One region of the Yersinia antarctica genome, then DNA from elsewhere that is predicted to be linked to it. Evidence: predicted binding sites of a transcription regulator. Region 1 holds the regulator's gene; each other region holds the start of a gene.

Region 1 (7,987 bases):
TAAACGTAATGATGAGGTACAACTTGCTGATATTGAAAAGTTATCACCCTCACATTTGGTGATTTCGCCTGGCCCTTGCACGCCCAATGAGGCCGGAATTTCTTTAGCGGCCATCAACCATTTTGCCGGAAAGTTACCGATACTGGGTGTTTGCTTGGGGCATCAGGCACTAGGGCAGGCTTTTGGCGCACGTGTAGTGCGAGCGCGGCAAGTGATGCACGGTAAAACCACGGCTATTTGCCATAATGGTCAGGGGGGTTTTCGGGGGCTTAACCAACCGCTGACCGTGACCCGTTATCACTCTTTGGTGATTGCGACCGACTCATTGCCAGACTGTTTTGAACTGACCGCCTGGACGGAACATGAGGGAGTGATGGATGAGATTATGGGTATCCGTCATCGCACCTTGTCATTGGAGGGGGTGCAGTTCCATCCTGAGAGTATCCTCAGCGAGCAAGGTCATCAATTATTAGATAATTTCCTTAAAAATTAGCTGGTTGAGTTGTATTTATTATTTAATTGTTTTTTTTGTTTGCCTGATTGTGATTTTTTATGCATATTTTGTGATTATATTTTCATATACCAATAATTGGTAACTCAATGGATTATACCCAAAGTAATTGGAGTTGCAGATAGGCAGCCCGCAAACGAATCCCGCTGAGCTTACACAGTCAAGTGATTCAGGTGACAAATCTGTCGGGAACAGATTTGAACGCTGCTTGCAGCGGCCTCGAAGAGGTGAGGCCCAGGGATGGGCCGAATAATGCGTGCAGCTAACAACCCTGTAGCTTCAAGTGCGAAGGGGATATCAGGGTGGACAGTATAATGGCGGATAAGTTAGCAGTAACTCGCAGTACATTCGATCAGGTTATTTTGCCTGTTTATGCACCAGCACAGTTCATTCCGGTAAAAGGGAAGGGCAGCCGAGTGTGGGATCAACAAGGCAAGGAATATATTGATTTTGCTGGTGGAATTGCGGTTACTGCTCTGGGGCATTGCCACCCGGCGCTGGTAGCGGCATTGCATCAGCAAGGTGAGACGTTATGGCATACCAGTAACGTTTTCACTAATGAGCCTGCACTGCGTTTGGCGCAAAAACTGATTGATGCCACCTTTGCGGATCGCGTGTTTTTTGCCAACTCGGGTGGCGAGGCAAATGAAGCGGCCTTTAAGCTGGCTCGTCATTATGCCATTGAACGTCATAGCCCCTATAAGACTAAAATCATTGCTTTCCATAATGCTTTCCATGGCCGCACCTTATTTACTGTATCGGTGGGTGGTCAGCCCAAGTATTCCGATGGTTTTGGCCCGAAACCTGCCGATATCATCCATGTGCCGTTTAATGATCTGGCTGCGGTGAAAGCCGTTATGGATGACCATACTTGTGCGGTGGTGCTCGAACCCATTCAGGGAGAAGGGGGGATCACCTCTGCGACGCCTGAATTTCTACAAGGGGTGCGGGCTTTATGTGATCAACATGATGCGCTGCTGGTATTTGACGAAGTACAAAGCGGTATGGGGCGTAGCGGCAAGCTGTTTACCTATATGCATTATGGTGTGACGCCAGATATTCTGACCACGGCGAAAGCCTTAGGTGGTGGTTTCCCTATCAGTGCGATGCTAACCACGGAAGAAATTGCGTCGGTAATGGCGGTGGGAACTCACGGCACCACCTGTGGGGGCAATCCTCTGGCCTGTGCCGTCGCTGAGGCTGCTCTGGATGTGATTAATACCCCTGAGGTACTTAATGGTATTGAACAGCGCCACAGCCTGTTTGTGCAGGCGCTGCAAGAGATCAATAACAAGTATCACCTGTTTGACGATATCCGTGGCATGGGGTTATTGATTGGTGCCGAGTTAACGCCGCAATACCATGGCCGTGCGCGCGAGTTGCTGATGGCTGCGGCGGCTAATGGCTTGATGGTCCTCAATGCCGGGCCAAATGTGTTGCGGTTAGCCCCTTCATTAGTGGTGGAGCTGGATGATATCAAACAAGGAATGGCGCGGTTAGAGCAAGCCATCGCCAGTCTGGTCCAGGGTTAACTCAATTATGGAGAGGTATTTTGCCTCTCCATTGCTATACATGCTCCCGTAATCTCTGACTGCGCCAAATACCGTGATGGGGTTGTTGTTGCCAAGCCATGGCAGACACCGTATGCATCACGCTTAAGTGTGACAAAACCCGGCGTAAATTACGTTCCAACTCAGAAATTTGTGTGTCCGGTGTGACATCCGGCATCTGCACGAAATCGTTATTCCCCTCGCTGTTGTCTGACTCCAGCCGTTGCTGGCATTGCTGAATGGCTATCTCACAGAGTTGTAAATAATCTGCCGCCAGTTCGACGCTGAGCTGAATGTGATATTTACCTGGTACTGAACTCCCCAAGGGATAAGCCCGCGTCAGGATAGTCATCTCATTGATATGCCCAACAATCAACTCACTGTGAGTGGCCCATAATCGCATATCTGCCAAATATTTTGAGTTGAACCCCGGCTCTTGCATCGCCTGATTTAAGGAGCTTAACACGGTGTTACTGGCCTTATTTACTTCAATGCGTTTATAGGCCAGTTGGTTGATATCAGGCTCAGGCGTCAGCAGCAAGCGCAAAATCTTCTGATATGCCTCTAGCGCCTGATGGGCATTCTTACGCAGTAAACCGCTCTGCCACTGAGGCCACAGCCATAGGGCGCTGGCAAAGGCCAATGCGCAGCCAATTAAGGTATCTAGCAATCGCGGAACCAAGAAGTCAGCGCCTTCTCCGGTCAATAATTGCAAGATATAGACTGCGGTTATGGTTCTGCCAACAACAGATAGCCCGTAGTTTTTACGTTGAACCAGATAAGCGGCAAGGGTAATGAGCAGCATAATGCCAAGGGTGGCACCCTCTGGCATTGGCAGATGCAATAGACCAGCTGCCAATATCAGCCCAATCAAGGTGCCGAGTGCACGGTGATGGATTCGTACCTTGGTGGCGTTATAACCGTTCTGCGTTACCAGCATCACAGTAAGCAAAATCCAATAAGGTTTGGGTAGATGAATTAAGTTACCGATATAGCTACCTGCTGCCAGTGTTACGCCCAGACGAGCCGCTTCCCGCAGTGCACCTGATTTGAACGACAGATAGCTGATCAACGCCGGCCAGAAAGGTTGTGGTTGTTGGCTGGACATCAGGTCACGGTCATACAGTGGTCGCCGGTCACTCAATAGCTGGGTCACGTGGCTGATATGGTAGTAGTAGAATTGTGCGACCGGGTTGTCTGGGTGTGCCTGTGCGATGCTTGCCAGTTCTGTCAGACCATCATCGGCAGTGAAATGCTCATCAGCATGGTGGTGATAGAGAATGTCGTTGGCGATGCTGCGCATTTGAGCTGAGATTTTCTGGCAATTACGGCGTATCACGCTCTCAATCTGTGTCTGCTCCATTAACTCTTGTGCTTTTTCTGGCTGAATCAGGGCCGCAGTAATGTGCTCTTGCAAATCGAGAGCCATTTGGAACAATCCCAACAACCGTTTTTGTTCTTTCTTCGTGGTGTTATGAATCAGATTAAATTGCTGATAAAGCTGATTAATCTTGTCCATAATCGCCTGTTGTCTGTCCAGCAGCGGCGGTATCGATTTTTCCGGCTCAAGGTGCTGAGCAAACAGGCTGTATTTGGTGTCACAATAATCGGCTAGTAAGCGATAAAGCTGACTCAAAGGTTCGCGAATCGGTTGATCCTTGCAGAGTCGGAACCATAACCCGTTAAACACCCCATACCACAGTGTCCCTACGGCACACAGCAACGGGGCTTGCCAGATCGGAGCGCGGCCCACCATGCTGAGGCTGAAAATAGCAGCAATCAGTGCCGCGGGTAACAAATGGCCATTCAATTGGCTAATCGCCCCACTCACTCCTAGAACTAATGCCAGGCTGAGCATGACAGCAGGCAACGGAATACCCCATAGCAGCAGTTGCTGGGTTAGGAAGCTACTCACAGTAAACAGCGCGCCGCCGACCAGCAGACGCCGGAAAAAATGTTGGTGTGGTGTATCCAGTGAGGCAATGTTGCAACAGGCGGGTATCAGAGAAAACATCAAGCCCAGCCGAAGTTCGCCGAGAGCGAACCCTAATGCTGCAGGCAGGCAGAGCACTAATGTTTGGCGTAGTGCGTAATTAACTTCAGGATGATAAATAAGCCGTTGCCATTTCATAAAGGCCCCAGAAATTTATTGATCACAAAAGATTAAAAAACTGATGCCGACAGTATCGGCACCAGTTTAGGGGGAATTAACGGGTGCCGTAGACGACAATCGTTTTACCGTGTGCGGAGATCAGGTTTTGATCTTCCAGCATTTTTAGTATCCGCCCCACGGTTTCGCGGGAGCAGCCAACTATCTGACCAATTTCCTGGCGGGTAATTTTAATCTGCATCCCATCTGGGTGGGTCATGGCATCAGGTTGTTTTGCCAGATTAAGCAGCGTTTGTGCAATACGCCCAGTCACATCAAGGAAAGCAAGGTTGCCCACTTTCTCAGATGTAATCTGTAAGCGACTCGCCATCTGTGAAGATAGGCGCATTAAAATATCTGGATTGACCTGAATCAGCTGACGGAATTTTTTGTAAGAAATTTCAGCCACTTCACAGGCGGTTTTTGCTCTAACCCAGGCGCTACGTTCTTGGCCTTCTTCAAATAATCCAAGTTCGCCGATGAAATCTCCCTGATTAAGATAGGAGAGAATCATCTCTTTACCTTCCTCATCTTTGATAAGCACCGCAACGGAGCCTTTCACGATGTAGTAAAGCGTTTCGGCCTTTTCACCTTGGTGAATCAGCGTACTCTTCGATGGATATTTGTGGATATGGCAATGAGACAGGAACCATTCGAGAGTCGGGTCTGTTTGTGGCTTGCCGAGAACCATTCGCTGTTATCCTCTGTTGTTATCGCTGCCTAACATAACAGGGCTCAGAGTTCCCTGTACGGCGTGCTTATAAAATACACTTTCTCGTAGCATATTAATTTGCTCAACTGCCGAAAGGTATAGCCAAGATACGTACCGGGTAGAAACCCTCCACTGAGTATTGAGAAGCTACCCTATTTAATTCTAGAAACAACACTTTCGGTTCTGTTTGTAGCACAGGATGAAGCCAGTGTCTTGTGTTGTATCGCTTCAGCATGATGAACATCGGGTTACATTGCCAGTTTGTAAATGAAAGGGTAGTCTGGATCAGAAAATTTAACCGGGAGCAAGAGTTATGCAGGCACGTGTAAAGTGGGTTGAGGGGCTGACATTTTTGGGTGAATCGGCATCAGGTCATCAGGTGTTGATGGACGGTAATGCTGGAGACAAAGCACCGAGTCCGATGGAAATGTTATTAATGTCAGCAGGCGGTTGTAGCGCGATTGATGTGGTCTCTATTTTACAAAAAGGCCGCAATGATGTGCGTGATTGCGAAGTGACATTAACCTCGCAGCGTCGCGAAGAGGCACCGCGTCTATTTACGCAAATCAACCTGCATTTTATTGTCAGCGGCAAAGGTCTGACCGACAAAATTGTGGAACGAGCCGTTGAGCTGTCAGCAGAAAAGTATTGCTCCGTCTCACTGATGTTGGGTAAAGCGGCGACGATTACCCACAGTTTTGAGATCCGTGACATCGCCTAAGCAAACCCTTCGTACTTGAAGCTGCAGGGTTGTTAGCTGCGTTCGCTCACCCGAATCACTTACTTATGTAAGCTCATCGGGATGAGTTCGTTTGCTGCCTACCTGCAGCTCCAATTACTTTGGGTTGGGATAGAGTCAAATTATTTTTTTCTCTCCAGCCATTGCTATACTGCGGCTTCAAGAATGAAGGAGATTAACCGATTTTCTCCCCTTCCAGCAACTGCTGCACTAGCGGCGCCATAATCAGCTCCATTGCCAGCCCCATTTTTCCGCCGGGTACCACCAATGTATTGATATTAGAGATAAATGATCCTTGCAACATCGCCAGTAAGTAAGGGAAATCAATTTGATCCAAACCCCGGAAATGAATAACCACAAAGCTTTCATCCAGTGACGGAATCGCTTTGGCAGCAAACGGATTTGATGTGTCAACGGTTGGCACGCGCTGGAAGTTGATATGAGTGCGTGAGAACTGCGGCGTAATGTAGTTGATATAATCATCCATGGAGCGCACTACGGAATCCATCACCGCTTCACGCGAATGGCCGCGTTCGCCGGTATCGCGTACTAATTTCTGAATCCACTCCAGATTGACGATAGGTACCACGCCCACCAACAGATCGACGTGTTTCGCCACATCATGATGTTCAGTCACCACGCCGCCATGCAGCCCTTCATAAAACAGCACGTCGGTGGGTTGTGGTAATGCTTCCCACGAGGTAAACGTGCCGGGAATTTGGTTGTATGGCACCGCTTCATCATAGGTATGTAAATACTTACGTGAACAGCCAGTGCCGTGTTCACCGTATTCCGACACACTTTGCTCCAACTGGCCAAAGTCATTGGCTTCGGGGCCAAAATAGCTGATATGTCGGCCTTGATCTCGTGCTTTACGGATGGCGGCATCCATCTCAGGGCGGGTATAGCGATGGAAACTGTCACCTTCAATTTGCGCTGCGCGAATATTCAATTGCTGAAAGATCTTACGGAACGCCAGGCTAGTGGTGGTTGTCCCTGCGCCACTTGAGCCGGTAACGGCTATAACCGGATGTTTAGTCGACATATTAGCTGTAACTCCATGGGGGTTAGATCTTCAGTGACTGGGCTGCAATCGCCTGTTTTTTTATCGTTGATGATTATTTTTAGGGCAAAGTGGCGGGCTTGTCACCCTGTTTCAGCCAATGTCTTCGTAACAGCGAGAGGACTATTGCTGCTCTTCTGCTCCGGCGCGAAATGCGCTGCGCGGCATAATATTGATGGTTTCATGTAATTCGGACCACACCAATATGGCTTCACCGCTGATCAACTGGCGGCGCACATCCTCGACTTTTTGCGCTAATGAGCGCTCATGCTCGCCGTAATCGGTACCTTCACGTAACACAAAGGCTTCAAGTAAGTTATCCAGCGTTTCACCGTCAACTTGCTGCCAGGGAACTATCATTGCTGTTGCTCCAGATAAGGGGAAAGCCAGGCCGGAATACGTTGTTCCAGCCACATTTGTGGGTGTTTCAATGAGCCACTGACGAAACCAACGTGACCGCCATGTTCGGTTAACTGATAGTCAATATTGGCCGGTAACTCGCTGAGATCCGGGATAACTTCAGCCGTCATAAACGGATCATCTTTGGCATGAATGATCAGCAGCGGAGTCGTAATCTGCGGCAATAGCGGCAGGGCGCTGCAACGGCGATAATAATCAACGGCATCATTAAAACCATGAATTTTAGCAGTAATGACATCATCAAAATCTCTGATTCGCCGCAACCCTTTCAATTGAGCCAGATCCAAAGGCAGACTTCCGGGGTAATGCAAAAGCTTACGCGTGGCATTTAACTTTAGTTGGCCCAGTAAATAATGCTGATAGACTCGGGAGAAACCTTGCTCCATACGATTAGCACAGGGTTCAAGCATCAGTGGTGCTGACACCACCACTGCGGCCTGCAACAGGCTATCTTGGCCTTGCTCTGCCAAATACATCGCCAGCATATTGCCACCCAAAGAGACCCCGACGGCGGCGGTTGGCACCTGGCCATAGCGCTCTCGAAGCCAGCGGAGAAAGAAGCGAGCATCTTCTGTTTCACCGGAGTGATAAATGCGTGACTTACGATTTGGCTCTCCACTGCATCCACGAAAATGCATCACCACACCGAGCCAGCCTTTGGCTTGCCATGCACTTAATAACCCATGGGCATAAGGGCTGTAAAAATTACCTTCCAAACCGTGGAAGAGTACGACTCTGGGTTTATCTCTCGCCAGCTCGGGATTTTCACTCCAGGCCAGATCGACAAAATCGCCATCAGGCAGTTCCAGCCGTTGCCAGAATGGTTGCAATGTCACATGGCGT
Region 2 (7,987 bases), 1.4 Mb from region 1:
AACTCACGGTCATGGGAAACGAAGATTAGCGTGCCTTCGTACATTTCTAATGCCATGTTCAGCGCTTCAATCGATTCCATATCCAAATGGTTGGTTGGCTCATCCATTACCATGATGTTAGGGCGCTGCATCATCAGCTTACCAAACAACATCCGCCCTTTCTCACCACCAGACAAGACCTGTACTTTCTTCTTAATATCGTCCTGGCTAAACAGTAAACGGCCCAGCACACTGCGCACAGCCTGCTCGTCGTCTTTTTCCTGTTTCCACTGACTCATCCAGTCAAATACCGTCAGATCGATTTCAAAATCGCTGGCATGATCCTGTGCATAGTAACCAATCTTACTGTTTTCAGACCATTTTACGGTGCCAGAATCCGGCTCATAATCCCCTACCAAGGTTTTCAGCAAAGTCGATTTACCGATACCGTTTGGCCCGAGGATAGCCACTTTTTCACCCACTTCCAGGCGCAAATCCAGTTTTTTAAACAGCGGGCCGTCATCAAAACCTTTGGTCAACAGTTCAACTTCCAGCGCATTACGGAACAGTTTTTTATCCTGATCAAAGCGGATAAACGGGTTCTGGCGGCTAGATGCTTTCACTTCATCAAGCTGAATTTTATCAATCTGGCGGGCGCGAGACGTCGCCTGTTTGGATTTAGAGGCGTTGGCACTAAAGCGGCTAACGAAAGATTGCAGCTCAGAGATCTGGGCCTTTTTCTTGGCGTTATCTGACAACAGACGATCACGAGCTTGCGTCGCCGCCGTCATGTATTCGTCATAGTTACCCGGATAAACACGCAGTTCGCCATAATCCAGATCCGCCATGTGGGTACACACCATGTTCAGGAAGTGACGGTCATGGGAAATAATAATCATGGTGCTGCTACGTTCGTTCAGCACTTGTTCCAACCAGCGGATAGTATCAATATCCAGGTTGTTGGTCGGTTCGTCGAGGAGCAAAATTTCCGGGTCTGAGAACAGGGCTTGCGCCAGCAATACACGCAATTTAAAGCCAGGAGCGATTTCGCTCATCAACCCATAATGTTGTTCAACCGGAATACCTACACCAAGCAATAATTCACCGGCACGGGCTTCTGCGCTGTAACCATCCATTTCACCATAGGCAACTTCCAGATCAGCCACTTTATAGCCGTCTGCTTCGCTCATTTCAGCCATAGCGTAGATGCGGTCGCGCTCTTCTTTTACTTCCCACAGCTCGCCGTGACCCATAATAACGGTGTCCAGCACTGTGTTGTTTTCAAAGGCGAATTGGTCCTGACGTAACTTACCCAGACGCTCATTCGGGTCAAGGAATACGTTACCGCCGCTAGGAACTAAATCACCGCCAAGGATTTTCATGAAGGTGGATTTACCACAGCCATTAGCGCCGATCAGACCATAGCGATTACCGCCACCGAATTTTACTGAAATGTTTTCAAACAGCGGCTTGCTGCCGAATTGCATGGTGATATTGTTAGTACTTAGCACAGAGCTCGCTCTCGATTGGATTACTGAATAGGGATATTCAAGAATTATAGAAAATGTGATTCGGCGCGCATTATGCCACAAGATGGCAAGAGTATCGCCTCCAGTTTTGCACGAAATCTCAGCAAGCGCTTAAATCTGACGGTAAGTGGCTGCGGCAATAAAAGCTTGATGCCACTAAAAGGGACTATTAGCCCCTTAAATAAATACCCTAAACCCTAGGTTATTCGTGCTGTTACTCATCAATACATTGCAATGCGCTGTATTTATCCAGCAGGAATGGCCGCAGATAGCCAACTGTGTTAGACATCGGTAGCACCTCTTCGCTGAGATGGATATTCAGGATATCGCTGAGATAACTACGCCGTTTTTGTATTCTTTGCCAAACATCAGGGTACTGTGTAGCGAGCGCATTACGTAAATGCTGATCAGCCAGTGCAATACACTCCTCAGCACTCACTCCGGCATAACCTTTTACCGAAGGAATGATATCGATTTGGAATATCATCCCACTGCGAATTATCTCTTCAGAATCGCTATAAATGGGAGAGCACAACCACTCTTCATCAGCAACTAAATGGCCGGGATTTAGCGACCAATGGTATTGTGATTTAGGGAAAACCGTTTCCACTAATGCGTACATCTCTTTTCCTGGCATACCAATACGAATATTTTCCAGCCAAGCGACGACTGTTGTGTAATAAGGTAGCGCAACCTTATCAAGATAATCTCTTTCCGCGCGTGGTAGTTCATCTACATGATGAACCGCATAGCCGGTTCTACTGCTCAAACCGCCTTTAAACCCAGTGGTCAATGATATTTTATCGCCGAGTTGTACCGCTTTATCACTGGGATATAAATTTGCCTGTTCAAATCTGGCGCCAGTCGCAGCAATTATCACAACAGTGTTCGGTTGGCCTTCATCTGCCAGATAACTGCCCAGTTGCTTTTCTGTTATGCCGATATCAACCGCCGCCAATGCATTAAGAATACGATTCGACGCCAAATTAGCGCCATATTCATAGTGCGCCAATTCATTAGCATTATTGGTCACTCTAGCTGCAATATCACTGCCAATAAATAGACTGGTAGCGTTAATAATCGTTGCTACCGGTGAAGCAGACTTTTTAATTGCATCCAAAATAAAATGCGGAATATCAAATAGCTGACTGTTATCGTCCAGCTTACTGGTAAACAGTTTCCATCCTGCAACCCCAATCTTTTTAGCCTGCTGAATCCCGGTTGCTGCCAATAATTCAGTAAGCGTTTTACTGTTGTCCATTGGTTGATTTGGCAATGAAAAATAGGGGACATGAATCACGGTATTTCTGACTCTGGCATAGTCAGATAACTTTAAATTCTCGTTACCTAATAATAAATAGACCTCGCCCGAGACATGTAACACCAGAGCCGCTTCTTCAAAACGGGGAATAAACCCCGCCAGATATTCAAAGTTACCCCCATGCTCTTTGTCCGCATACACCAATAAATAATCGATAGCGGCACGGCGCATATTACTAATAACTTTAGCTTTGCGATATTCGATGGTTTCATCATTAATGGCTACCTTAGTAACAGCATCAAACCTTGGCGGCGTATCAATAGCGTTAAGTTTTATCTGACGCTTAATAATCATCTTGTTCATAAGAATCATTACCTTGGTTAATTTATTTACACGCCGCCATACCCGCTATTGATGTTGATGCTATAACCACTTTGCATCGCGGGTAAAGGAGATCGTTAGCCACCGATGAGGGCCGGACTCGCCAATTTCTTTGGCTATTTCATCGCGTAATTTGTCAAAATAACTGACACCATTCGTCTCCATCTCTGGTGGAATAACCACATGAATCTCGATAAACAACCCCCGCCCCATGCGGGTGGCATAGTGGGAGTAATCAATAAATTTATATTTTGCCATTAACTTATCCATTAAGCTCTCAATGGCATTATCCAGATTGTCTGGCGTCATTTGTAATACTTCACGAACTGCCGAAATGACTGTTTTTATTGGCACAGGTATTAAGACCAAGGTTAACAAGGCCAATACAGCGGGGTCGGTATAAACAATCAAATGCGCATAGCGGGTACCTTCCATACACCATGAAAGCAAGAAGGCTACTAATAACGCAGAACTGATGCAGGCCGACATTAACCAGCTTTTGGTATCCAATGCAATTAGCTCGGATTTGACTCGTTTATTTAAACGACGTTGTTTTAAAAAGAGGGTGAAACAGAAAATACTGACCACTAATGCATAAACAATCGCCCACCCCAACTCCAATTCCCTGCCGCCGTCGAAAATCCCCTTAATGGCATTGACGAATGCGTAAAGACAAAGAAAGGCCAGCAAGCTGCCATTGAAAGCCAGAACCAGTGGTTCAACATGCCAGAAACCGTATTGAAAACGCCGACTGTGCGGCTGACCAAGTAATCGGGAAACCAATAGCGATAAACTGCACATTCCAGCATCTAAAGCAGAGAACATACCATCGAAAATAATCGACATCGAACCGCATACGATACCAAAAACAATCCCCATAATGGCGATAAACAAAGTGCAAAAAATTGAACGTCTTAAAATCTGCTGTTCAAGCTTGGTGTCATGTAACAGAGGTGGAGCCTGTTCACTGAGTGTCGTCATGATTTAAACCCATTTTTTATTACAACCTATTGTTTTATTACAACCTATCGTTTATTACAACCAACTGTTTTATGACCATCAATTTTTTTATTTAGCTTAATGCGTGAATCACGATAAGAGCCTGAAGGTTAATCCGCACTAATAGTAGTGTGTCATATTATCTCATTTTTACCAGTAAATTACGCAGTAACACCCAAACAGAGAACCTTGTTAATCTCTTGTTTTTATTAATTTAAAATATAGCGAATCCTATTCGCAGGAATTTTATATCGCCAATTGATATCCAAATGGATTATTCGGTACTTCATTTTCATCCTTATCCTAAAGCCATCAGCGCTCAGCGCTTTATACTTTAAACCTAATAACAGATTTGTTTAATTTTAATAACATCTGGCTATAAACAAGATTTTTCATTAATGCAGGTAAATGAGTAGAAGTTGTTATTCGTCAAGAATGCTATTTCTGCATAACGATATTATGCACCGCTTGGACTAATACCCGTTCAGGAGGAAATATGGCGACAAAACTTAATATTGTATTGGTCCATGGCGCATGGGCTGATGGCTCACAGTGGCGCTATATTATCCCAGCCCTGCACACCATGGGGCACCGGGTCATTGCAATACAAAATCCGCTGACATCATTAGCAGATGACGTGGAGCGGACCATTAAGCTAACTACCGCCTTATATGGCCCTACCCTATTAGTGGGCCACTCTTATGGTGGCATGGTCATTACACAAGTCGGGCATCTGCAAAATGTGGTCGGTATGGTCTATCTCGCCGCTTTTGCCCCCGATGCGGGAGAGAGCTTATCCAGTACTTTTGCACTGCGTGAACCGCCTATTGGCGCCGCTTATATTCGCCCGGATGATAATGGATTTCTATGGATTGACACTGACCAGTTCCACGAAAATATGTGTCAGGACATTGATGAGAATGAAGCACTGGTGATGTCTATGGTGCAAAAACCCTTAGCAACTCGCGCTTTTACTGATAAGTCTGCTCAGCCTGCCTGGCGGGTCAAACCTTGCTGGTATCAGGTTTCAACGGAAGACAGAATGCTGCCGGTCGAAACACAACGCGGTTTTGCTGCTCGAATTCAGGCCCAAAAGGTGATTGAGTTACCCTCCAGCCACGCCTCGATACTCTCTCATCCACAGCAGATAATCGCGCTGATTGTCGATGCCGTAAATGCGGTTAAATAGTTATCACACGCCAGCCTCACATCTGCATCATATGACAGGCGAAAAAAATCCGCCCGAAAGCGGATTTTTATCAGACACAGCATAACACCGTGAAAGATGAGTGCTAACTATTCTAAGCAGTCGCTTAGAAAGTGTAACCTACGCCAGCAACCCAAGTACCGACATCAACGTTGCGGATGCGGCTCTGTTCGTAAGAAACGTCCAGGGCAACATTTTGCATTGGGTTGAACTGCATACCTGCGCCGTAAGTAAAGCCGTAATCGCTGGTGCTGCTTTTATCGCTAGCAGAAGTTGGGTAGTTCTGGCTGAAACGACCGTAACCCACACCTACCAGGCCATAAACGCTAGCCCAATCGTTGATACGGTAAGCTGGACCACCGGTGATAGCATTGTATTGTGCTTTGTTGTATACCGACGAGCTGTCACCGAAGCTGCTTTTTTCAGTGTGAGTGAAAGAGGTGATGTAACCCAGTTGAGAATCACTCCACTCGTAACGGTATTTCAGGTTGAAACCTGAAGATTTGTTAGCAACACCTTGATAATCGCTCTGGGCATAACCACCAGAAACGGTGCTTTGACCGGCAAAGGCTGAACCTGCGGTCACTGCTAATACACAAGCTGCTACTGCTGAAAGACATGCAATTTTATTCATAACCACCTCGAAAGACGCAAATTTTTAGATGAAACAAAAACACCATGAAATTATAACAATAAATAGTAGGAAACTCTGCCTACATATGATTGTCTAATCATTTATTTGGTGTAACAAAGGGTTTCAAGAATCTTCCATCTTACTAATACGCTTACGAATTTCCGCCATTCTACACCTTTTTGTGACTCCCATCACCAAAAGCCATTCCAGACTATTCTTAGTTTTAGCGCTTAAATAACCAGCAGAAATAGCGTTAAAAAACCGCAATGCTGAAAATTTATTATTTCTTTCACTGCTTTCCGTTTCTTTTTTCGCTCCTTTGGTGATTTTCAAACACTTGGCTGACATTTCATTTACACTGGCAAAAATAGCTACCTAATAATTTTCTTTGAGGCTTAACAGGATGTCTTTGTCTCCTTCATCCAAACATTCACTTCCCTTAGTCCCTATTCTGTTACTGGTGATTGCCATGATCTCCATCCAGAGTGGTGCATCGTTGGCGAAAAGTTTGTTCCCACTGGTTGGCGCGCAAGGAATAACCTCGCTGCGGCTCGGTATCGGCACACTTATTTTGTTTGTCATCTTTAAACCTTGGCGAATGCGATTCACCTCAGGCAGCCGCTTACCCCTGCTTATTTATGGTGTGACATTAGGTGGAATGAACTTTTTGTTTTACCTGTCACTAAAAACGGTGCCATTGGGTATTGCCGTCGCATTGGAGTTCACCGGCCCGTTGGCGGTTGCCATGTTCTCTTCTCGCCGCCCGGTGGACTTTATCTGGGTAGGGTTGGCCGTTCTGGGGCTATGGTTCTTATTACCGCTGGGACATAACATTGGTACCATTGATTTATTTGGCGCGGCTTGTGCCTTGGGTGCTGGAGCCTGTTGGGCGCTGTATATTATTTCAGGGCAGAAAGCCGGCGGTGATCACGGTCCTGGGACTGTCGCGGTAGGTTCTCTGATCGCAGCACTGGTATTTTGCCCAATTGGCGTAGCATATAACGGCCTTGCCCTGTTCGATCCCGCCATTCTCCCCGTTGCTCTGGCTGTCGCTATTTTGTCGACGGCATTACCCTACTCACTAGAAATGGTCGCACTGACCCGGCTCCCTACGCGCACATTTGGCACGTTAATGAGTCTGGAGCCAGCACTGGCGGCCATTTCAGGGTTGGTATTCTTAAATGAACATCTGACATGGGTTCAATGGTTGGCTCTGGCATCAATTATCAGTGCCTCTATCGGGGCCACACTGACTATCAAACCCAAGCCACAACTGGATCAAATTGCCTGAAGGGTGCTGCGCGCATCAGGGCTAGTTCAGCCCTCTCACCTTCTATCCTATTGTTATTTATCAAACGCCAGCCCAGCACTGCACGGGTTGGCGTTTTTTATTAATTATTTTCCTTTTTTTTGCATCCAAAACACCAGGCTGATTCGTATAGGTAGATGTGAGGCAAGACTTCACCTCAACCGTCCTAAAAGGAATACATTATGAAAACTCTTCTTCGTTCTGCTATCTGTGCTTCCTTACTGTTCAGTACTGTCTCTATGGCCGCCATGATGTCCGAAACTGTTATGGTAGGTGGTGCTTCGATGTTGCCGAGTAAAAATATTATCGAGAATGCGGTTAACTCAAAAGATCACACGACCTTAGTCGCTGCGGTTAAAGCTGCAGGGTTGGTTGATACCCTGCAAGGCCCTGGGCCATTTACCCTGTTCGCGCCCACCAATGCCGCGTTTGCAAAATTGCCCGCCGGTACAGTTGAAAGTCTGGTCAAACCAGAAAATAAAGCCATGCTCACCCAAATCTTGACCTATCACGTGGTGGCCGGGAACTACGATATGAAACAGTTAGAAAGTAAAATTAAAGCCGGAGGGGGTACTGCCGAGCTGAAAACTGTCAATGGCCAATCACTATGGATTATGAACAACGGGCCACATAACATTCAGCTTAAAGATGGAAAAGGGAACATCGCCAATATCAGCACCTATGATGT
Region 3 (7,987 bases), 3.1 Mb from region 1:
GGGCTATTGGTTGTTAGACCAATTAACCGGTCGTAATGGTATCGATAAACCAGATGCCTAATTAGCTACCACTGTAATTATTTTCTGACATCCCTTTCTCCGCCTTATCTTGTGATCCCGTTAGCTTACGTCGTCGGTGAAAACGCATACACTAAACTGTCGTTTACTCTCGTTAATAAGGGTCATCATGGTCTATCAGGCAGCTTCCTCCCGTTATCAAGAGATGAAGTATCATCGTTGTGGTCGTAGTGGATTAATGCTTCCGGCAATTTCTCTTGGCCTGTGGCATAACTTTGGTGACAGCACGCTGTACGAAAATAGCCGCAATTTAGTGCATCGCGCTTTCGATAGTGGTATCACCCATTTTGATTTAGCCAATAACTATGGCCCGCCGCCCGGTTCAGCCGAGCTGAACTTTGGCCGCATCCTGCAACAAGACCTGCGCCCCTATCGTGATGAACTGATTATCTCTTCCAAAGCGGGATACACCATGTGGCCCGGCCCTTATGGTGACTGGGGTTCGAAGAAATATCTGGTAGCCAGTATCAACCAAAGCCTACAACGTATGGGGCTAGATTATGTAGATATTTTCTACCACCATCGCCCGGATCCTAATACACCATTGGAAGAAACCATGGCCGCATTGGACCTGCTGGTGCGCCAAGGTAAAGCGTTGTATATCGGGTTGTCCAACTATCCAGCGGCGCAAGCCCGTCAGGCCTGTGAAATTCTGGCAAATCTCGGTACGCCTTGCCTGATTCATCAGCCTAAATACTCTATGTTCGAACGCTGGATTGAAACCGGGCTGCAAGATACTTTGGATGAGTATGGCGTAGGATCTATTGCCTTTTCTCCGCTGGCAGGCGGCGTATTGACGGATCGCTATTTGGCGGGTATTCCGCAGGACTCAAGGGCTGCCAGTGGCAGTAAATTCCTTAATCCCGAGCAGCTTACCGCAGAAAAACTGGCCAAGGTGCGCCAGTTGAACGCATTGGCCCACGAACGCGGTCAGAAGTTGTCACAGATGTCTTTAGCCTGGGTATTACGTGGCGGGCGGGTGACTTCAGCACTGATTGGTGCCAGCAAAATCAGCCAGATTGACGACGCGGTTGGTATGCTAGCCAACACTGATTTCAGCACCGAAGAAATCAAACGTATTGAAGATATTCTGGTGTAAACGCTCTCTCCAAAGTCCCCAACAGGGGCACTCCGGTGCCCCTAACCCATCATTATTACAGATAAATCTCAATTTTTTATTTTACAGTTTTATCTGAATCACAGTTGCCGAACCGCAGTTTAAGATAGGCCATAGCCAATAAAGCTGCGCAAGGATAAATCATGTCAAAAGTGGATGTTTTGAAACCAACGATATTTAGACCTATTGCGTTAAGACCACTGTTATTAGTAACGATATTAGCCTGGTTTCCTCTCGTTCCTATGGCAAATGCCGAAAGTATTGAGCTACTCCCCAGTGTTTCATTGCAGATCGGTGAGCAAGATCGCCGTGGCAATTATTGGGATGGTTATGACTGGCGCGATCAGCGATGGTGGCAGGATCATCAGGGGCGGGATTTAGGCGAACGAAACCGCCATGGGCATTACTGGGATGGCCACCGCTGGCAAAACAGAGACTGGTGGCAAAAGAACTATTATTACCGTGAAGGGCGCTATCAGAAACACGATAAACATTATGACAACCACGGCAAGAAACATCATCGAGGGAAAGGGCATGACCGCCATCATGATGATGACTAATTAAAAAAGCTTCTGGCGGATGATTGGCTATCGATCCGCCAGTATGAAGAAGTTAGAGCAAGCTAATCAACAGATAAGCATTTAATCCAACCACCACTAACACAATCATCTTCCCCAAAATCTGAATCAATTTTGAGTTAACCATCTCTCCCATCAATTCTTTATTGCCAGTAAAGACCAGCAATGGAACTAACGCCAACGCAATACCAAAACTCAGCAGTACCTGGCTCATCACCAAGATCCGTGTTGCATCCATACCCGCCAGAATGACAATAAAGGAAGGCAACATCGTGACCGAGCGTCGCACCCAGATAGGGATATAAAACCGGACAAAGCCTTGCATGACGACCTGCCCTGCCAAGGTCCCCACCACTGTCGATGACAACCCAGCGGCAACCAGACTCAAACCAAAAATAGTGGCTGCGGCATTACCTAACAGGGGTTGTAGTGTGAGGTACGCTTGCTCGATTTCAGCAATACTGCCATAACCATTGAAATGGAAAGCCGCCGCCGCCGTTGCCATCATAGCCAGATTCACAAAACCGGCAATTGTCATGGCAATCGCCACATCCAATTTAGTCGCAGCATAACGAGAAGCCTTGGAGTTTTCTCCCGCCGTTTGCGTCAAGGATGAATGCAGATAAATAACATGCGGCATAATAGTGGCACCTAATACCCCGGCCGCTAGAAACACCGCGTCACGGTTAGGCAAGTCAGGAACCAACATACCGCGACCCAACGCCGCCAGTTCTGGTCGGGAGAAAATAAGTTCGACAATATAAGCCGCCGCTACAAATAACAGCAACCCACCGATAACCAGTTCGAGAGGTTTTTGCCCACGCTTTTGCAGCATAAGAATCAGGAAAGTGGCAATGCCGGTCAGGACAGCACCTTCAAGCAGGGTCACACCTAGCAGTAATTTAAACCCGATTGCCGCCCCAATAAACTCGGCCAGATCCGTGGCCATGGCGATGATTTCGGCTTGTACCCAGTAGGCCCATACCGCAGGCCGTGGAAAACGATCACGGATATGCTCAGCCAGATTTTTACCAGTGGCAATACCGAGTTTAGCGGACAGTAATTGGATCAACATAGCCATGATGTTGGCCCAAACCACCACCCACAATAAGGTATAACCGAAAGAGGCCCCCGCCTGAATATTGGTTGCGAAGTTACCGGGGTCGATATAACCGATGGCCGCGATAAAAGCAGGCCCCATCAGGGAGAGTTTTATCCTCCTTGATGTACGGCGGGATGTATCGACAGCACGGCTATTCAGCATTCAGTATTACCCTTGAAAACTTACGTCTACTTTCTTATCAATAATAATATCTAAATGATAATAATTATCAAGCGCACTTGGCGTGGTAGAACTTATCTCTCTGATAGCTAACACCGTATAATCAGCCGTGTAGCAATCACCCGTGGTAGCTTTCTGAAAAGTTGGCTTAAATGTTCCATCGCCCTTTTCGTAACGAATGACTACAATTGTTCAACCTAGCATATTTAAACTACTTCCGTAGCAAATTATTAACATCCTATTTTTTGTGATCCACTCCACTAATTCGTTTGCATTAGTGCAAGTGAATTTCTATATTTGCTGCCTACATCTCGTTTTTAATGTAGCCGTTACATAAAATGTCCACCGAAATCTAGCCTGCCTCAAATTTGGAGCACACATGTCCCATATTCTGCAGTTTGCGTTGGCCTTAGTCGTGGTGGCCATATTAGCTCTGGCGATCTGTAAGGATCGTAAAAGCATCCGCATTCGGTTTGTTATTCAATTGCTGGTAATTGAAGTGTTGTTGGCGTACTTCTTCCTCCATTCGGAAGCTGGATTGGGTTTTGTGAAAGGATTCGCCGGTTTATTCGACAAGTTGCTTGGATTTGCCGCCAACGGTACCGACTTTGTCTTTGGCAATATGGGTGATAAAGGTTTGGCGTTCTTCTTCCTGAGAGTGCTGTGCCCTATCGTCTTTATTTCTGCTCTGATTGGTATTCTGCAATATATCAAAGTTCTCCCCGTCGTTATTCGTATCATTGGTACTTTGCTGTCTAAAGTTAACGGCATGGGTAAGCTGGAATCATTCAACGCCGTCAGCTCACTGATTCTGGGTCAATCTGAAAACTTCATCGCCTATAAAGACATTTTGGGCAAAATGTCTGAAAAACGCATGTACACCATGGCAGCAACCGCGATGTCGACAGTTTCTATGTCAATCGTGGGTGCATATATGTCAATGCTGGACGCGAAGTTTGTGGTTGCGGCTCTGGTACTTAACATGTTCAGTACCTTTATCGTGTTGTCATTGATCAACCCGTATAAAGCTGAGGGCGAGGAAGAGTTGCAACTAAGCAACTTGCACGAAGGCCAAAGCTTCTTTGAAATGCTGGGTGAGTACATTCTGGCCGGTTTCAAAGTTGCTATCATCGTTGCAGCCATGCTGATTGGTTTTATCGCGTTAATTTCTGCGATGAATGCCTTATTTAGCTTGCTGTTCGGTATCAGCTTCCAGGGTATCTTGGGCTATGTCTTCTTCCCGTTTGCCTGGGTGATGGGCGTACCGACTCATGAAGCCTTACAAGTTGGTGGCATCATGGCAACCAAACTGGTATCTAACGAATTCGTGGCAATGATGGACTTGCAGAAAGTGGCATCAGAACTGTCGCCACGCAGCGTGGGTATTCTGTCAGTGTTCCTGGTTTCATTCGCTAACTTCTCCTCTATTGGTATCGTAGCCGGTGCGATTAAAGGTTTGAATGAGCACCAAGGGAATGTGGTTTCACGCTTTGGCTTGAAGCTGTTATACGGCTCTACGCTGGTCAGTGTGCTGTCCGCCTCTATTGCGGGCCTGGTACTCTAAGTATCAGAAAAAAATCTCTAAAGAGGCGCTACGGCGCCTTTTTTTATACCTGCGATTCATACCCGGACTATTTACACGGATGATGACTCTTTGAGTAATCAAAGGCTGGACAACTTTAGTGGGTAAGTTTAATGCCGCGACTGATGTGATATGCCCGTTAATAAGCAATAGATGACGTTCTAAGTCAGGTAGTAAATATAATGGTGGGTCGTGCGGGATTACTCGGTCTCTGACCTCGCCCTTCGGGTCAACGCTCGCGCGTTGCTGTCTCGCTTCGCTCGGCTCGAACCTGAACGCAGGGTCTCACCCACACTATTTCGTGTAGTTTTTGATTTTTTAGATCTGGGGAAGTTAATACGGTACTTGATATAATGGTGGGTCGTGCGGGATTACTCGGTCTCTGACCTCGCCCTTCGGGTCAACGCTCGCGCGTTGCTGTCTCGCTTCGCTCGGCTCGAACCTGAACGCAGGGTCTCACCCACACGATTTCGTGTAGTTTTTGAGTTTTTAGATCTGGGGGAGTTAATACGGTACTTGATATAATGGTGGGTCGTGCGGGATTACTCGGTCTCTGACCTCGCCCTTCGGGTCAACGCTCGCGCGTTGCTGTCTCGCTTCGCTCGGCTCGAACCTGAACGCAGGGTCTCACCCACACGATTTCGTGTAGTTTTTGAGTTTTTAGATCTGGGGGAGTTAATACGGTACTTGATATAATGGTGGGTCGTGCGGGATTACTCGGTCTCTGACCTCGCCCTTCGGGTCAACGCTCCCGCGTTGCTGTCTCGCTTCGCTCGGCTCGAACCTGAACGCAGGGTCTCACTCACACGATTTCGTGTAGTTTTTGAGTTTTTAGATCTGGGGGAGTTAATACGGTACTTGATATAATGGTGGGTCGTGCGGGATTCGAACCTGCGACCAATTGATTAAAAGTCAACTGCTCTACCAACTGAGCTAACGACCCATTATATAGATTTATTCGACATTTTTAACACGAGTCATGCGGGATTACTCATCCTGCGGATTCGCCCTTCGGGTCAACGCTTACGCGTTGCTGTTTCGCTTCGCTCGGCTCGAACCTTTAACCAATTGATTAAAAGTAACTATTCTACCAACTGAGCTAACGACCCATTATATGGTAATACGAAGTAAAAGAAGTGGTGGGCGATACCAGATTCGAACTGATGACCCCCTCCGTGTAAAGGAGATGCTCTACCAACTGAGCTAATCGCCCACTTCTACTACCTTGAATCTTAATACTTTTAACAATGAGTGATGAGTGGTGGGCGATACCAGATTCGAACTGATGACCCCCTCCGTGTAAAGGAGATGCTCTACCAACTGAGCTAATCGCCCTCATCTATCTCATTTATTGCATAACACGTCGAGTTTGGTGGGCGATACCAGATTCGAACTGATGACCCCCTCCGTGTAAAGGAGATGCTCTACCAACTGAGCTAATCGCCCCGCCGTGTTGTTGGAGTCGCATTATAGGGATAGTTCGAAGTGAGTCAACGGTTTTTAAAACGAAAACAATCGTTCGCCGCAAATTTAAACAGGATGCGATATTTATCGCCGCTATGAACCTTTATTAAATGATCCCCAAAATATTTCAAGGTGCAGGACGGCGGCAAACAAATGAACCCGATGAGCTTACCCAAGGATGTGATTCGGGTGAGTGAGTGCGGCCAACACACCTGCAATTTGAAAGATGACAGGGATATCATCAATTGCATACCGGTAACATCGTTGAGGAATTACTACAGGGTGGTAGAATGTCGCCTACTTTTTCAAATTTCGAGCAACTGTCAGCTTTTGCTGACCGGCGTAGCGTAATAAGGCATCGATTCCAATGAAGATCAAAACCCGTTTTGCACCCAGTCCTACCGGCTATCTCCATGTAGGTGGCGCACGCACCGCATTGTATTCCTGGCTGTTCACCCGTCATTTAGGTGGTGAATTTGTTCTGCGCATTGAAGATACCGATCTTGAGCGCTCAACTCAGGAAGCTATCGACGCTATTATGGACGGTATGAACTGGTTGAATCTGGATTGGGATGAAGGCCCGTATTTTCAAACCAAACGGTTCGATCGCTACAATGCGGTGATTGACCAAATGTTGGAAAAGGGCACCGCTTATCGCTGCTATTGTTCTAAAGAGCGCCTGGAAGAGTTACGTGAAACCCAAATGGCCAATGGCGAGAAACCTCGCTACGATGGTCGTTGCCGCGATAGCCAGTGCACTCATGGCGCTGATGAGCCATCAGTGGTACGTTTTCGCAACCCGCAGGAAGGTTCAGTCATTTTCGACGACAAAATCCGTGGCCCTATTGAATTCAGCAATCAGGAACTGGATGATTTAATCATCCGCCGTACCGATGGTTCACCAACCTATAACTTCTGTGTCGTCATCGATGACTGGGATATGGAAATCACCCATGTTATCCGTGGTGAAGACCATATCAACAATACACCGCGCCAGATTAATATTCTGAAAGCATTAGGCGCGCCAGTGCCTGAGTATGCTCATGTATCAATGATTCTGGGTGATGACGGTAAAAAACTGTCGAAACGCCACGGGGCTGTTGGTGTTATGCAATACCGCGATGACGGCTATCTGCCAGAGGCACTACTGAACTATTTGGTGCGTTTGGGTTGGTCTCATGGTGATCAGGAGATTTTCTCTGTGGCCGAGATGACCGAGCTGTTTACCCTCGATGCAGTCAGTAAGTCAGCCAGTGCATTCAATACTGAAAAATTACAGTGGTTGAATCATCACTATATCAATAGCCTGCCACCAGAGCATGTTGCTGTTCACCTGTCATGGCATGTTGAACAACTGGGGCTTGATACCCGTAATGGCCCTGAGTTAGTTGAAATCGTAAAACTGCTAGGTGAGCGCTGCAAAACGCTGAAAGAGATGGCCGAGTCCTGCCGTTACTTTTACGAAGAATTTGACGAGTTCGATGCTGATGCGGCTAAAAAACATTTGCGCCCAGTGGCCCGCCAGCCACTTGAAGCAGTTAAAGCCAAACTCGCCGCCATCACCGCCTGGACCACTGAAAACGTTCACAACGCGATTCAGGGCACGGCTGATGAGTTAGGTGTAGGTATGGGTAAAGTGGGGATGCCGCTGCGTGTCGCAGTCACTGGTGCGGGTCAATCGCCAGGAATGGATGTCACTGTCCATGCTATCGGTCAGGCACGCTCACTGGCACGTATTGATAAAGCATTAGCCTCTATCAGCGAGCGCGAAGCACAACAATAATACGGTTATTGCGCGTTCAATCAGGCGGCTATTCAGGCCGCCTTTTTATTATTACTCGTTAGATAGTGTGAGCGACATTTAATATTTAATGCTATTTACCCGC
Region 4 (7,987 bases), 430 kb from region 1:
CAGTTATCAGGATGGTGGCATCAGTGATGCCATCCCGGTGGAGGAAGCCTACCGCCGTGGCGCTGATACTATTGTGGTGATTCGGACTGTACCGTCGCAGGCCTATTACACGCCGCAATGGATGAAGCGGATGGAACATTGGCTGAGTGAAAGCAGTTTGCAACAACTGGTGCGGATTATGCAGCAACATGAGCAGAGCTATCACCGTATTCAGCAATTTATTGAAAAGCCGCCCGGTGACCTGCGTATTTTCGAAATTTTTCCGCCTAAGCCACTTGCCAGTAATGCACTGGGGAGCCGGGTCGCGGCACTAAATCGTGATTATCATTTAGGCCGCCGTTGTGGTCGCTATTTTTTGGCTACCGTCGGGCACTGGCTATTACCGCAAGATCAACGGGATCAGGCTGGAATCAATGGGGAGAAAACCTCGATTTCACTTTCACGTCGTATCATTCAGCCACAAGATATTAATCAACCAGATGATATGGCAGAGCTAATTGATACTGATGACTCTTCATTTGATATTACTCAAACGCCGGATATCATTACACCAGCGGATTCAGTGACCGCCACTCACTATGGCCTACCGGCTCAGATGAGTGTGAGTGACAATGGGTTGATTATTCCGACGAATACCAATAGAAAGCCCTTGCCAGTTGAGATAATTTTGCCTGCCAGTGTGGCAAAAAACAAAGGTGATACCGTCTAATGGTAGAAGTGAGTGAGCAGATAGTGAATCTTAGCGATAAAGCTTATTTTATCGATACCCACTGTCACTTTGATTTCCCTCCATTCAGTGGTGCTGAAGCGGCCAGTTTAGTCACTGCGGCTCAGGCGAATGTCAGGCAATTGATTGTTCCTGCGGTGGGTGCTGCTTATTTTCCCCGTATTTTAGCCTTGGCTGCGAACTATCCACCCCTTTTTGCCGCACTCGGCATGCATCCACTTTATATCGCTCAACATCAAGAGGCCGATTTGGCGACACTGGTATCCTATCTGGCGAACAAAACTCACAAGCTGGTGGCCGTGGGGGAAATTGGCCTGGATCTTTATATGGATGAGCCGCAGTTACCACGCCAGTTGGCGCTATTGCAGGCCCAACTTAAGCTGGCTAAACAGCATGATCTCCCCGTTATTCTGCATTCTCGCCGTTCCCATGACCAATTAGCCTCGGTGCTGCGTAAAACGGCGTTGCCGCGCACCGGTGTTGTACATGGTTTCGCCGGTAGCCTGGCGCAGGCGCAGGCATTTATTCGCTTGGGTTATTATATTGGTGTGGGTGGGACCATTACTTATGTGCGGGCACAGAAAACCCGGAGTGTCATGGCCGCATTGCCTCTTTCCGCATTACTGCTGGAAACCGACGCGCCAGATATGCCGTTAGCCGGTTTTCAGGGGCAGCCAAACCGGCCCGAGCGGGCTGCTGATGTGTTCAGCGTGTTGTGTCAGCTACGCTCTGAAGCGCCACAACAGATTGCCAGCCAGTTGTTAGCGAATAGTCAACGTTTGTTCCGATTACCGCCCGCCGATAGCTGCCCACTTTAAATCACCTCCGGGAATATACAAACCATACTAATAATTTGTGTGATCTCTTTATTTTCGCTTTTTAATGTGACCATCGTCACACTTACGTTGATTCGGTTGCTTTTAGTTGTGTTTATTTGTGACAGAGATTATTTGATAGCGCCTTCATGTCGGTATAATCCCCCGAAAATTATTTCAATTTAATTAATGATTTCACTATTAGGGATAGCGACATGCTAATGAGTCTGGTTGGAATGGCAGTACTGATATTAATAGCCGTACTTCTTTCAAGTAATTATAGGGCGATTAATATCCGCACTGTTGTTGGTGCATTTATTATCCAGATCGCTATTGGTGCGCTGGTATTATATGTGCCCATCGGGCGCCGCATTCTGGGCGGTATGTCAGAAGGAGTCGCTAACGTTATCGCCTACGGTAATGAGGGGATTTCATTTATTTTTGGCGGTTTGGTTTCTGACAAAATGTTTGAAGTTTTTGGTGGTGGCGGCTTTGTATTCGCCCTGCGAGTATTACCAGTAATTGTATTCTTCTCATCATTGATTGCCGTTCTGTATTACCTTGGCATCATGCAAATCGTTATTAAGGTATTGGGCGGCGGTTTACAAAAGTTGCTGGGCACTTCACGTACTGAATCCCTTTCCGCCACAGCTAATATCTTTGTTGGCCAAACTGAAGCGCCGTTAGTGGTGCGCCCTTATATTGCCACCATGACCCAATCTGAACTGTTTGCGGTAATGTGCGGCGGTTTAGCTTCCGTTGCCGGTTCAGTATTGGCCGGTTATGCGCAAATGGGGGTACCATTGGAATATCTGATTGCTGCTTCCTTTATGGCAGCTCCGGGTGGGTTACTGTTTGCTAAACTGATGGTGCCGGAAACTGAAAAAACGCACGATAACGTTGATGCTACAACCTTGATTGCTGAAGATGAACGACCGGCTAACGTTATTGATGCAGCGGCATCTGGCGCGGCTTCCGGCATGCAACTGGCATTGAATGTAGGGGCAATGCTGCTGGCCTTTATCGCCTTGATTGCTCTGCTCAATGGTATTCTGGGTGGGATTGGTGGCTGGTTTGATTATCCACAACTTTCGCTAGAGTTGATTCTGGGTTGGGTATTCTCGCCGATTGCTTACTTGATAGGCATCCCATGGAGTGAAGCGATGGTGGCTGGTTCATTTATCGGCCAGAAGATTATCGTTAACGAATTCGTAGCATTTATGAATTTCGGTCAGTATCTCCAGGCAGAAGAGTTAGTCAAAGCCGCGGGTTTACAGGTTCTTTCCGAGCACACTAAGGCTATTATTTCCTTCGCGCTGTGTGGTTTTGCCAACTTGTCATCTGTTGCCATCTTATTGGGTGGCTTGGGTAGCATGGCCCCAAACCGCCGTCACGATATCGCGCGTTTCGGCCTGAAAGCGGTAGCAGCAGGCACATTGTCGAATCTGATGAGTGCGACGATCGCCGGTTTCTTCCTGGCATTATAATTAGGCTAGCTTGACTTGCCATTTTGGGATTGGGCAGTGCTCGGGACCTGTCACCTACTTCGTGTACGCTCCAGTCCCTGCGCGCTGTCCGCACCCAAACTGTCTGCGCCGCTGACGCTTAATTTTTTATGGTTCAGGCCTACAATACTGCGTATTCCTGCCCATAGGCTATTCTTGAAGCGAGTGAGCGTATCGTGGTCAGAAAGCTATAAATTAGGTTATTTTGTGACTCTAATCACATATAATTCCGTCTCGTTACAAGTTACTATTGATTAGTGTGAAATTGAACACACCTAAGCTGCCGATAACGTGTTCAAATAGTGTTATTGGCTTTCGGAATGAAAGCCTAAAGTGTGTATGGAGTCTCATTGCATCAGTGATGTAAGCAATGACCAAGTAGTTAGTGCGGTGAGATGGATCTCAATTGCCACCCATAGGGGCTATCTTCAAGGAACCAAGTCCGCTCGCCAACGTATTGAGCTTAGAACCTTCTCATTAGGGCTATGTTATTTGCCTGACTGCAACAATTACGCCTACTGAGAGGGACTTTTAATCACCAAAGATGCCGGTACGGTCTCTTTGTCCGCTCATAAATAGATGCTCAGTTCTGGCAAGGTGCTGGGGCTGAAATAGTGTTGGAGAGTTTTATGACCGATTTAACCGCCTGCGCGAATCTTAACGATTATGCCAAACGCGCACTGAGTTTGATGGATTTAACTACCCTGAATGACGACGATACCGATGATAAGGTTATCGCGCTGTGTCATCAGGCAAAAAGCCCTGCCGGTAACACGGCGGCAATCTGTATTTATCCCCGCTTTATTCCTATTGCGCGTAAAACGTTGCGCGAGCAGGGTACCCCTGAAATCCGTATTGCGACAGTGACCAACTTCCCACATGGCAATGATGATATTGCTATTGCACTGGCCGAAACCCGTGCCGCCATTGCCTATGGTGCTGATGAAGTGGATGTGGTTTTCCCTTACCGCGCCTTAATGGCGGGTAATGATAAGGTCGGCTTCGAATTAGTGAAAGAGTGCAAAGAAGCCTGCGCTGCCGCGAATGTATTACTGAAAGTAATCATAGAGACCGGTGAGTTAAAGCAAGAGCACTTGATCCGTCAAGCCGCTGAAATTGCTATTAAAGCTGGCGCGGATTTCATCAAAACCTCCACCGGTAAAGTGCCGGTCAATGCCACATTGGAAAGTGCGGGTATTATGATGAGCACTATCCGTGATTTAGGTGTGGGTAAAACCGTCGGCTTTAAGCCAGCGGGCGGAGTACGTACTGCCGAAGATGCCGCGCAATTCCTGCAACTGGCCGATCAATTGATGGGTGAGGGTTGGGCCGACGCCCGCCACTTCCGCTTTGGCGCATCCAGTCTGTTAGCCAGCTTATTAACCACGCTGGGCCATCAGAGTGATAGCAAAAGTAGCGGTTACTAATCATTATCGCAATCATTGAGTTTAGCCGATGCGCTGCGGGCGACTAGCCTGCCGTGCGGCTTTTATCCTTATTTAGGTCAGGGGGATGCTGTGTTTCTGGCACAAGAAATTATCCGTAAAAAACGCGACGGTCAGCCACTGAGCGAAGAAGAGATTCGTTTCTTTATCAATGGGATCCGCGACAATGTGGTTTCCGAAGGGCAGATTGCTGCTTTGGCGATGACCATCTATTTCCATGACATGAGCATGCCGGAGCGCGTGGCACTTACTATGGCAATGCGTGATTCTGGCACGGTGCTCAACTGGCAGAGCCTTAATCTAAACGGCCCCATCGTGGATAAACACTCTACCGGTGGCGTGGGTGATGTGACATCACTGATGCTCGGCCCGATGGTCGCAGCCTGTGGTGGCTATGTGCCGATGATTTCTGGCCGTGGCTTGGGCCATACCGGCGGAACCTTGGACAAACTGGAAGCTATACCCGGTTTTGATATTTTCCCCGATGATAATGCGTTCCGTAAAATCATTCAGGACGTCGGTGTCGCCATCATTGGTCAAACCAGCTCATTAGCACCGGCAGATAAACGTTTCTACGCTACCCGTGATATCACCGCCACTGTAGATTCCATTCCACTGATTACCGCTTCTATTTTGGCGAAGAAACTGGCTGAGGGGCTGGATGCGTTGGTGATGGATGTGAAGGTGGGTTCTGGTGCTTTTATGCCGACATATCAACTATCTGCCGATTTAGCACAGGCCATTGTCAGTGTGGCTAACGGCGCGGGTTGTAAAACGACGGCACTATTGACTGATATGAATCAGGTGTTGGCTTCCAGCGCCGGTAATGCGGTTGAAGTGCGCGAAGCGGTGCGCTTCCTGACGGGTGAATATCGTAATCCACGCTTGTTAGAAGTGACGATGGCGCTGTGCGTTGAGATGCTGTTATCAGGTGGTTTGGCGCAAGATGATGCTGACGCCAGATCCAAGTTACAGGCGGTGCTGGATAACGGTAAAGCAGCAGAACTCTTTGGTCGCATGGTGGCGGCGCAAAAAGGCCCAAGTGATTTCGTTGAGCGTTATGACAGCTACCTACCGGTTGCCACGCTGAGCAAACCGGTCTTTGCTGAACGAGCCGGCATTGTTACCGCGATGGATACCCGTGCACTGGGTATGGCGGTGGTTTCCCTCGGCGGTGGTCGTCGGCGGGCAACTGATCCTATTGATTACAGTGTTGGTATCACTGAAATGGCACGTCTGGGGACTGGTGTTGATGGCCAGCAGCCATTAGCGGTGATTCATGCCAATAACGAAGACGACTGGCAGCAGGCAGCAGACGCACTACGTGCGGCGATCACCTTGGGTGACAAAGCGCCGGAAGAAACACCGGTTATCTATCGCCGTATTACTGAATAAACGCCATACTTTTGTTATTGACGCTATTTGCTTTCGACGGCAAATGTTAGCAAAAACAGATTAATTACATGGGGGAGCAAATGAACGTAGCTGCCCCAGAGCGTGAACCCACGCAGGAGAAAATAATGAAACGTACATTTATTATGGTATTGGACTCATTTGGTATTGGTGCCAGCGCCGATGCTAACAAATTTGGTGACCAAGGGGCCGATACACTGGGCCACATTGCTGAGGTCTGCGCCCGTGGTGAAGCTAACGTTGGTCGTAGTGGCCCATTGACGCTGCCAAACTTGAGTCGTTTAGGGTTGGGTAAAGCTGCCGAAGAGTCCACCGGTAAATTCCCAGTTGGGCTGGATAAGAATGCAGACATCATTGGTGCCTATGGTTATGCCAGTGAGTTATCCTCCGGTAAAGATACACCGTCAGGCCACTGGGAGATTGCGGGGGTGCCGGTGCTGTTTGACTGGGGTTACTTCAGTGATGTCGAAAACAGTTTCCCACAGGAACTGTTGGATAAACTGGTAAAACGGGCCAACCTGCCGGGTTATCTGGGTAACTGTCACTCAAGTGGGACCGTTATCCTTGACCAATTGGGTGAAGAGCATATGAAAACCGGCAAACCGATTTTCTATACCTCGGCGGACTCGGTGTTCCAGATTGCCTGCCACGAAGAAACTTTTGGCCTGGATCGCTTGTATGAGCTGTGTGAAATTGCCCGCGAAGAACTGACCGAAGGTGGCTACAATATTGGCCGTGTGATTGCGCGTCCGTTTATTGGTGACAAGCCGGGTAACTTCCAACGCACCGGTAACCGCCATGATCTGGCCGTTGAACCGCCAGCACCAACCATGTTGAAAAAACTGGTGGATGAGAAAGGGGGAGAAGTGGTTTCTATCGGTAAAATTGCCGATATCTATGCGCATGTGGGTATCACTCAGAAAGTGAAAGCCACCGGTCTGGATGCGCTATTTGATGCCACGATAGAAGAAATGAAGAAAGCCGGTGATAACACTATCGTGTTCACTAACTTTGTGGATTTTGACTCTTCTTACGGTCACCGTCGCGACGTTGCTGGTTATGCTGCTGCATTGGAACTGTTCGACCGCCGCCTGCCTGAGTTGATGGCGCTGGTAAAAGAGGATGACATCATGATCCTGACGGCTGACCACGGTTGTGACCCAACCTGGCCGGGCACTGACCATACCCGTGAGCACATTCCGGTCTTGGTTTACGGCCCGAAAGTCAAACCAGGATCGCTTGGGCATCGTGAGACCTTTGCTGATATTGGGCAGACGGTAGCGACATATTTCAATCTATCCCCAATGGATTACGGTAAGAATATGCTTTAAGTCATTCAGCTAAGCTGAGCGTGCCATTTTGAACCCGAGCAGTGCTCGCCCTCCTCACGTACTGCGTGTACGCTCCGGGGGCTGTGCGCTGGCCGTGCCCAAACTGTCGGTGCTCATCTACGCTGGCGATGGCTGATTTTCTCTGAACTGTGCAAAGTAGTTCAAACTTAAAAACAGCTCAGTAATATAAATTTTAATTCTCTGATTTTTAAGGAAAGTGATTATGGCAACGCCACATATTAATGCTGAAATGGGTGATTTCGCTGACGTTGTATTAATGCCAGGGGATCCACTGCGTGCGAAATTTATCGCCGAAACCTTCCTGCAAGACGTGCGCGAAGTGAACAATGTGCGTGGCATGTTGGGCTTCACCGGTACTTATAAAGGCCGCAAAATCTCTGTAATGGGTCACGGTATGGGTATCCCGTCCTGCTCCATTTACGCCAAAGAACTGATCACTGATTTTGGCGTGAAAAAAATCATTCGTGTCGGTTCATGTGGTGCGGTTCGCGCCGATGTGAAACTGCGTGATGTGGTGATCGGCATGGGGGCTTGTACCGACTCCAAAGTAAACCGTATGCGCTTTAAAGATCACGACTATGCAGCGATTGCTGACTTTGAAATGACCCGCAATGCAGTGGATGCGGCAAAAGCGAAAGGTATCGACGTCCGTGTAGGTAACCTCTTCTCTGCTGACCTGTTCTACACGCCAGACCCGCAAATGTTTGATGTGATGGAAAAATACGGCATT

The links. Region 1 encodes CRP, which controls carbon source genes, mostly activating them, when cyclic AMP is high. Its sites were predicted from a motif close to ATGTGANNNNNNTCACAT; they were not measured.
Positions count from the first base shown of each region.
Region 2: a site for CRP is predicted at 1,544-1,561, ahead of ACWJJO_RS07755 (ABC-F family ATPase). Genes of this name have one in related genera too.
Region 3: a site for CRP is predicted at 3,301-3,318, ahead of ACWJJO_RS15925 (NupC/NupG family nucleoside CNT transporter). Genes of this name have one in related genera too.
Region 4: a site for CRP is predicted at 1,610-1,627, ahead of ACWJJO_RS03245 (NupC/NupG family nucleoside CNT transporter). Genes of this name have one in related genera too.

Region 1 covers NZ_JBSJQF010000001.1:280,572-288,558, forward strand. The annotation lists gene ACWJJO_RS01105 (aminodeoxychorismate synthase component II) at 1-493, shown strand, start outside; gene argD (bifunctional acetylornithine/succinyldiaminopimelate transaminase) at 826-2,043, shown strand; gene ACWJJO_RS01115 (YccS/YhfK family putative transporter) at 2,078-4,192, opposite strand; gene crp (cAMP-activated global transcriptional regulator CRP) at 4,269-4,901, opposite strand; gene ACWJJO_RS01125 (OsmC family protein) at 5,236-5,643, shown strand; gene ACWJJO_RS01130 (phosphoribulokinase) at 5,837-6,706, opposite strand; gene ACWJJO_RS01135 (YheU family protein) at 6,848-7,084, opposite strand; gene ACWJJO_RS01140 (hydrolase) at 7,081-7,987, opposite strand, start outside.
Region 2 covers NZ_JBSJQF010000001.1:1,665,287-1,673,273, reverse strand. The annotation lists gene ACWJJO_RS07755 (ABC-F family ATPase) at 1-1,490, opposite strand, end outside; gene ACWJJO_RS07750 (Xaa-Pro aminopeptidase) at 1,723-3,132, opposite strand; gene ACWJJO_RS07745 (cation diffusion facilitator family transporter) at 3,193-4,131, opposite strand; gene ACWJJO_RS07740 (alpha/beta fold hydrolase) at 4,646-5,338, shown strand; gene ompX (outer membrane protein OmpX) at 5,463-5,990, opposite strand; gene ACWJJO_RS07730 (hypothetical protein) at 6,114-6,323, opposite strand; gene rhtA (threonine/homoserine exporter RhtA) at 6,394-7,281, shown strand; gene ACWJJO_RS07720 (fasciclin domain-containing protein) at 7,482-7,987, shown strand, end outside.
Region 3 covers NZ_JBSJQF010000001.1:3,424,431-3,432,417, forward strand. The annotation lists gene ACWJJO_RS15905 (LysR family transcriptional regulator) at 1-61, shown strand, start outside; gene ACWJJO_RS15910 (aldo/keto reductase) at 188-1,177, shown strand; gene ACWJJO_RS15915 (DUF2502 domain-containing protein) at 1,339-1,755, shown strand; gene ACWJJO_RS15920 (Nramp family divalent metal transporter) at 1,808-3,037, opposite strand; gene ACWJJO_RS15925 (NupC/NupG family nucleoside CNT transporter) at 3,435-4,619, shown strand; RNA gene ACWJJO_RS15930 (RtT sRNA) at 4,821-4,946, opposite strand; RNA gene ACWJJO_RS15935 (RtT sRNA) at 4,992-5,117, opposite strand; RNA gene ACWJJO_RS15940 (RtT sRNA) at 5,163-5,288, opposite strand; RNA gene ACWJJO_RS15945 (RtT sRNA) at 5,334-5,459, opposite strand; tRNA gene ACWJJO_RS15950 (tRNA-Lys) at 5,505-5,580, opposite strand; RNA gene ACWJJO_RS15955 (RtT sRNA) at 5,624-5,715, opposite strand; tRNA gene ACWJJO_RS15960 (tRNA-Val) at 5,775-5,850, opposite strand; tRNA gene ACWJJO_RS15965 (tRNA-Val) at 5,897-5,972, opposite strand; tRNA gene ACWJJO_RS15970 (tRNA-Val) at 6,008-6,083, opposite strand; gene gltX (glutamate--tRNA ligase) at 6,469-7,884, shown strand.
Region 4 covers NZ_JBSJQF010000001.1:714,443-722,429, forward strand. The annotation lists gene ACWJJO_RS03235 (patatin-like phospholipase family protein) at 1-709, shown strand, start outside; gene ACWJJO_RS03240 (TatD family hydrolase) at 709-1,545, shown strand; gene ACWJJO_RS03245 (NupC/NupG family nucleoside CNT transporter) at 1,758-3,029, shown strand; gene deoC (deoxyribose-phosphate aldolase) at 3,677-4,474, shown strand; gene deoA (thymidine phosphorylase) at 4,565-5,887, shown strand; gene deoB (phosphopentomutase) at 6,013-7,236, shown strand; gene deoD (purine-nucleoside phosphorylase) at 7,460-7,987, shown strand, end outside.